DNA from 3 places in the Bacillus sp. KNSH39 genome. Region 1 is predicted to be linked to each of the others. Evidence: riboswitches for the same ligand, from Rfam matches in the RefSeq annotation. Region 1 holds a riboswitch; each other region holds the start of a gene.
The links. A riboswitch is a leader RNA that binds a small molecule or an ion and turns the genes downstream of it on or off. The one in region 1 is predicted to bind S-adenosylmethionine.

Region 2: it holds a riboswitch for S-adenosylmethionine, as region 1 does, so the genes downstream of both, ACUL40_RS05235 (ECF-type riboflavin transporter substrate-binding protein) here and ACUL40_RS21500 (methionine ABC transporter ATP-binding protein) in region 1, are expected to answer to the same signal.
Region 3: it holds a riboswitch for S-adenosylmethionine, as region 1 does, so the genes downstream of both, ACUL40_RS08785 (hypothetical protein) here and ACUL40_RS21500 (methionine ABC transporter ATP-binding protein) in region 1, are expected to answer to the same signal.

Annotation. Positions count from the first base shown of each region.
Region 1 covers NZ_JBQXYO010000001.1:4,193,738-4,196,059, reverse strand. The annotation lists gene ACUL40_RS21505 (methionine ABC transporter permease) at 1-525, opposite strand, end outside; gene ACUL40_RS21500 (methionine ABC transporter ATP-binding protein) at 515-1,534, opposite strand; SAM riboswitch class I at 1,658-1,764, opposite strand; partial or broken gene ACUL40_RS21495 (cysteine hydrolase family protein) at 2,007-2,322, shown strand, end outside.
Region 2 covers NZ_JBQXYO010000001.1:1,052,673-1,054,994, forward strand. The annotation lists gene ACUL40_RS05225 (macrolide family glycosyltransferase) at 1-372, shown strand, start outside; gene ACUL40_RS05230 (aspartate/glutamate racemase family protein) at 463-1,143, opposite strand; SAM riboswitch class I at 1,297-1,412, shown strand; gene ACUL40_RS05235 (ECF-type riboflavin transporter substrate-binding protein) at 1,553-2,101, shown strand; gene ACUL40_RS05240 (ABC transporter ATP-binding protein) at 2,112-2,322, shown strand, end outside.
Region 3 covers NZ_JBQXYO010000001.1:1,742,040-1,744,361, forward strand. The annotation lists gene ACUL40_RS08775 (NAD(P)H-dependent oxidoreductase) at 1-381, opposite strand, end outside; gene ACUL40_RS08780 (SWIM zinc finger family protein) at 405-794, opposite strand; gene ACUL40_RS08785 (hypothetical protein) at 1,057-1,314, opposite strand; SAM riboswitch class I at 1,415-1,513, opposite strand; gene ACUL40_RS08790 (hypothetical protein) at 1,645-1,836, shown strand; gene ACUL40_RS08795 (YwiC-like family protein) at 1,867-2,322, opposite strand, start outside.

The sequences.
Region 1 (2,322 bases):
AAGACCGCCACCACCGACAAGCCCAGCAACTGCAGAAAATTCAATTAAACCAACTGTCATAAATGTGACACCTAAGATTAATGGCGCTAACGCTTCTGGTACAAGGATTTCAAAAACAATTCTAATTGGCGAGGCGCCCATTGCTTGCGCTGCTTCAATTACTCCTTTCGGAACGGAAACAAGGTTTGTTTCAACCATTCTAGCAATACCAATTGATGCGACTAACGTCATCGGGAAAATTGCTGCTGCTGTTCCAATCGTCGTTCCGATAACACTTCTCGTTAGTGGACTTAACGCTACTAAAAAGATAATGAATGGTACCGGACGAATTGTATTAATTATGATGTTAAGAATAGAAAAGACCCATTTATTTTCTAAAAAGTTTCCTTTTCTCGTTACATATAAAAGTAAACCTAGAGGTATACCAAGAATTGTAGCAAATATAAGGGTTACAATTACCATTAAGAGGGTATCCCCCGTCGCATCTAGTATGCGCGGCCAAAATATACTCCAATCAACTCGCATGAGCTTCTACCTCCTTCAGCTGCACTTGCAGTCTTAGATGTTGTAATGCTTTTTGAATTTCCCTCTGCTCCCCTTGCAACTCTACAAGAAGATTTCCAAATAGCACATTTTGAAGTTCAATAATATTTCCGTACAGTACATTTACATCGACGTTATAGTTTTTTGCGATATATGATAGTACCGGCTGTCCTGTCTCCTCACCAGTAAATGTTAGACGATAAATTTGACCACCATTTTGAATTTTCGCTAGAACACTTTCCGGTAAATGATCATTAATGACAGAACGTACAAAGTTTTGAGTCGTCTTTGTTTTTGGTTGCGTGAAAACATCAAACAGTTTTCCTTCTTCAATAACTTTTCCCTTCTCCATTACAGCTACACGGTGACAAATTTCTTTCACAACATGCATTTCATGTGTAATAAGAAGAATTGTTAAATTGTATTCTCTATTTACTTTCTTTAATAAGTTTAGAATTTCTGTCGTTGTTTCTGGATCTAAGGCTGATGTTGCCTCATCACATATAAGAATATCTGGCGATGTCGCAAGTGCTCTAGCAATGCCCACACGCTGCTTTTGTCCACCTGATAGCTGCTCTGGGTAATAGTTTGCTTTATCTTCTAACCCTACAAACTTCAGCAGTTCATTTACTCTTTCTTTTATCTCATTCTTTGGTACTTTCGCTAACTTTAATGGATAAGCAATATTTCCAAATACTGTTCTTGAATTAAATAAATTAAAACTTTGGAAAATCATTCCGATTCTTTGTCTCAGTTTACGTAATTCTTTCGTCGATAATGATGTAATATCTTTATCATCTATTGAAATCGTTCCTGCCGTCGGTCTCTCTAACATATTTACTAAGCGTAATAACGTACTCTTTCCAGCGCCACTAAAACCAATAATGCCAAAAATTTCGCCTTTCTCAACTGATAATGTTACATCCTCCACCGCATGAACAGATTGCCCAGCTGATTCATACACTTTACTTACATTGTTAAAAGAAATCATTTTTTCCCCTCCTATATGCTGTAAAAACTTGAAGCAGAGCTTTCGAGGTAAAATAAAAAGTGCTCTCCTTCTTATCAACCATAAAGATAAGAAGGAGAGCACTTATATGTACTCGTTCACATCTTCTCATCTTCCAAGCCTTTATATGGCTTGCTGGAGTTAGCACGGTATTAAAAAAACCCGTTGCTGAGGTATCGTAGGGCCAGTCCCTCCACCTCTCTGGATAAGAATGTATCGATTTAATTGTCGTTTAATTAATTCTCATTATAGAACTCAGAATAATAAGAGTCAATACATTTTTTAGAAAAATATTAATTATTCCTTTATTAAAATTTTCAGATGAAAATTCATGAGAAAATAGTAACTTTCAAGGTTATTTAAAATTCTTCTTCCTCATATTTTTAAACAGGAGAATCTTCTCTACGAATTGAATAAATTTATTTGAATATGAAACTCGGAGGAAGATAAATATATGAAAACAGCTCTTTTACTCATCGATATTCAAAACGATTATTTTCCAAATGGAAAGATGGAATTGCGTAATCCAGTAGAAGCAAGCGAATATGCTAATCAGTTATTACAACACTTTAGAACAAACAGCGAACCTATTTTTCATATCCAACACGTAGCTATAAAAGATGACGCTACTTTTTTCCTACCTAATACAGAAGGTGTACATATTCACGAAAGCGTACGTCCACTTAGAGAAGAAACAGTTATAGTCAAACATTATCCAAATAGCTTCCGAGAAACTAATCTTCTAGAGCAATTAAAACGTTTAAATATTG
Region 2 (2,322 bases), 3.1 Mb from region 1:
GCACCAGATAATTTTATAATTGCTCCATACGTACCTCAATCAGAAATATTAAATGAAGCAGATGTTTTTATTACACATGGCGGTATGAATAGTGTACACGATGCCATTCATTATAATGTCCCATTTGTAATAATACCGCATGATAAAGATCAGCCAATGATAGCGCAAAGATTAACTGAGCTTGAAGCGGCACATAGACTATTGAAAGAACATGTTAATGTACACACTTTAAAAGAGGCCGTAACAGATGTACTTTCAAATGAAAAGTATAAACATGGTATAAGAAAACTTAATGATAGCTTTTTAGAATGTGGTGGTTCAAAAGAAGCCATTGCAGTTATTGAATCTCTTTTAAATAAAGTAAAACTTTAATTGGTGGGGCTTTACTGCCTGCAAATAGCGGGATAATTAGTCGTAACTGTATACAAGCATAGAGGTTCTCACCTTTATGCTTGTGTATTCTTATCCAGCAAATTGTACAGCAGTATTTGCATGTAAAAAAGCAGTATCAAAAACGGGAACAGTAAGATCATTTTGGGAGATGAGTAAAGGTATTTCAGTGCAGCCTAATAATATACCTTCAGCGCCGTTTTGAATTAATGATTTTGTAATTTGTAATAACCTTTTTTTAGATGTTTCTGAAATGATCCCTCTACTTAATTCATCTAATATGACATGGTGGATAAAAGTTCTTTCCTCGTCATTTGGGATAATTGTCTCAATGTTATATTTCGCTAATCGTGATTTATAGAAATCTTGCTCCATCGTTTGTTTTGTTCCTAATAGTCCGATACGTTTTATATTCTGTTCTACCATTTCTTTAGCACTTACATCACCAATGTGAAGAAGCGGGATAGATATTGCTTGTTCTACCTCCTCGGCAAATAGATGTACAGTATTTGAACACATTAATAAACATTCAGCCCCAGATTTTTCAACTTTCTTTGCAACTGTAACTAGTTCATTTTTCACTTCTTCATATTGATGGTTTTGTAATAAAGTAGTTACTTCACCAAAGTCCATACTATATAAAATTAGCTTCGCATTTTGATCGTATTGAGAGAGTGTAAGTGTATTAATATGTTTATAGTATAATGATGTAGATTCCCAACTTAATCCTCCAATCAAACCAATAACTTTCATAATGCATTCCTCCCGAAACGATTTTGAACTCATTATTTCATAATTCCGATAAGAATACAATGATTTAAATGCGCTATTTAATAAAAAATAAAAATAGTAAGAAAAGTGTTGAAATTTACATTCTTTAGTGCCATAATACGAATTACAAATTAATACTTATCCAGAGAGGTGGAGGGAACGGCCCTAAGAAACCTCAGCAACCCCTATGCAATTTTATAGGAAGGTGCTAATTCCGCAGAGGACACGATGTGTTTTTTGAAAGATAAGAGGATTCTTGAAAGTGAAAGAAAGTGACCTCTTATGTAAGAGGTCATTTTTTTGTTGTATAGAAAGGGAGTGTCGATGCATAATTCATTTTTAAATTAAATATAGAGTAATAAAAGTTGACTAATATGAGAGGGGAATTGTCATGAATAAATTATCAACAAAGTTAGTAGTAGCAATCGGTATTGGAGCAGCATTATACGGGATATTAGGACTTTGGGGATTTTCTATTGCACCGAATACATTTATTAAACCAGCATTAGCTATATTAACTGTTTTTGGAGCATTATTTGGTCCAGTGGCAGGACTGTTAATCGGACTTATCGGTCATACCGTAACAGATACGATTGCTGGATGGGGTATTTGGTGGGGATGGGTTATTAGTTCAGGAATTATTGGTTTTTCAATGGGGCTTATTCAAAAAAGAGTTGGTTTTAGTGTGAAAAACGGGTCGTTTAACAAGGGGGATATTTCTTATTTAGCAATTACTGGGCTAGTTGGTATTGTCATTGCTATTATATTTGCTGGGGCATTCGATATTATTGTGATGGGAGAACCATTTGACAAAATTGTTATACAAGTATTAGGAGCAACAATTTCCGATGTCATCGTTTTCTTAGTACTTGGATTGCCACTTACAATTGGTTTGGCGAAATCCAATAAGAAACATACACATTTAAAAATTGAAAAGTAGGGATGTTAACATGCAACCAATTATTTCGTTTGAACAATTCACCTTTCAATATGGGCATGCTGCGCAGCCTACTTTAAGTGATATTACCTTTCATATATACCCTGGGGAAAAAGTGCTAATTGCTGGACGAAGTGGTTCAGGAAAGTCGACATTAGCTCATTGTATAAATGGGCTAATCCCATTTTCTTACGAAGGGAATAGCACAGGTAACGTTTTAATTG
Region 3 (2,322 bases), 2.5 Mb from region 1:
ATTAATAACCCATGCTTTTTTCCCTTGCAATAATCCTTTCGGCAGAGCCCCTTCATATTTATAAGCAAATCCAGCTACGAAAATACGATCGATAAATCCTTTTAAAATTGCTGGCATCCCCCACCACCATATTGGATAGATGAATAGAAGTGTATCTGCTTCTTCTACTAACGTTCTATACCGAGCTGTTTCCTCTTCATTTACTAAATCGCGTCTTTTCTTCTCTTCATTAAATACGAGGACTGGATCAAATTGTTCTTTGTATAAATCAAGTACGGTAACTGAATGATTTGTTTCCTGTAGTCCTTTTTGCACATGATTGAAAATCGCCGCGTTAAAACTTGAAGGGTTAGGATGAGCATATATAATTAGTACGTTCACTACAAAACAACTCCCTCTATACGTTAAAGTTTCTCCTTCTTTAATAACTTCTCTACAATTTGTACGTTTTTCGAACTTTGCAACAATCGATTTAATAATATAAGTAACTCTTCTTTTTCTAAATCTTTCAGTTTCTCTTTAACTGCACTCTCACCAGCACCTTGCATATCATAAACAACTGCCACCATATGTTTACAATAATTTTCATAGGGACACTCACAGTTACTTTCTGAAAAATCTTCGAGATCGATAACTACTTCATAATTCCTTGCATTTCCAGTAACGAAAGCAAACACTTTTTTATCTTGTATTTCAACATCTTCTACATGCCCACCTTCATAATATTCATATCCCTTATCTACAATGTACTTTGGGATCCATTTCGTTATATCTTTTAATAAGTAAGCGTACATAATTGTACCCCTTCCTTTAATTCCCTTTTGACTTCAAAAATCCTGCATGTTATTCTAATTACTGTTAAGTAGCAAGTCTACGTGACAAAACGACTGACACCTATTCGGCGAAGGTGTCTCTTTTCATTTGCAGCCGATATGAATTGCCTCTTTCAGGCACATTCAATTTTTGACACTACACACTCAACACCATTCCCTGTATCAGGCTGCTTTAGCAGTCTTTTACTCTACATACTCCGTTATTTTAAGAAAAAAAGAGAGCTTAGCTCCCTTTTCTCGCCTTATACAATACCCCTTTTTCAGCATAGAGATATTCATCAGCTAATGTAATTTTCCCATCCAGTTTTAGTTCGTCTAATAATCTTGATAAATAAAATTGATGCAACATCTTTTTCGTGAATTTTCCTTCATGATGCGAAACGATATGTTCTTGAATATCTAACAATGATATCGGCTTATCTTGCTCTATCATATATTCATAAACTGTACTACGCAGTTTTACGTATTTTTCGAGTGTCACAGTAATGCGCAACCCCTTTCTTCTTAATATAAATTTTCGTAATCGGTTTTTTTGCAATAAAAAAACCTCTCCGATAAGAAGAAGTTACGTATATATCTTCGTCTTATCTCCCAGAACAAATATGTTCTGCTGGAATTAGCACCTGCATCGCGGTTGCTGGGTTTCATCGGGCCAGTCCCTCCACCTCTCTGGATAAGAAAATATTCACTTAATTCTTACTATACGTAATTCCACTTTAATTGTCAAACAAATATAATAAATATAACAAATTATATTTTCTTCCTTACTGTTCATACTACCCATATACGAACATGCAAGGAGGATTATGAAATGCATCAAAATGCTCGCGGATATGTACAAGATTCTTTTCAATCATTACAAGAAGCTAAAAATTGTTTAGAAGAAGCGCTCGAAACAGTTGAAAAAGATTTTAATCGCGCTCGTATTGAACAATCACTTTATGCTGTTGAACAAGCTATTCAACGTTGCGAGTACACCGTTCACATTTTAGAAAAAGATTAAAAACTTCCCATCAATTGATGGGAAGTTTTTTCAAATGGCATACTTCATAATTATTGCCGTTATGATTAAAAAATATACAGAATTAGCAATTTCTAAAATTCCTACTTTTTTAATAGAAATTTTTTTGCCATACAACACAATTGCTCGAATGACACTTGGTATAAAAATAAGAGAACACCACGGATTAATCACAAATATGATTATCGTTAATACGATATGATATCCCCAAGATATAAGACGATACTTCGGGTTATTTTTTTCACGAATCATCGTTTTCACATAGAACGTACTACCTAAAAAGTATAAAAATGAAATAAGCGCAATGAATAATGCTGTATGATCGATTTGCTTCATTGAAAAGGAATAACTAATTAACCCACCGATACAAAACACAATAATCGCACAAATATCATTTAATAGTGCTCTTTCATTTTTTTGACGAGCGTAATACATATTCACTATAAATAATGGAATCATTACTATTAC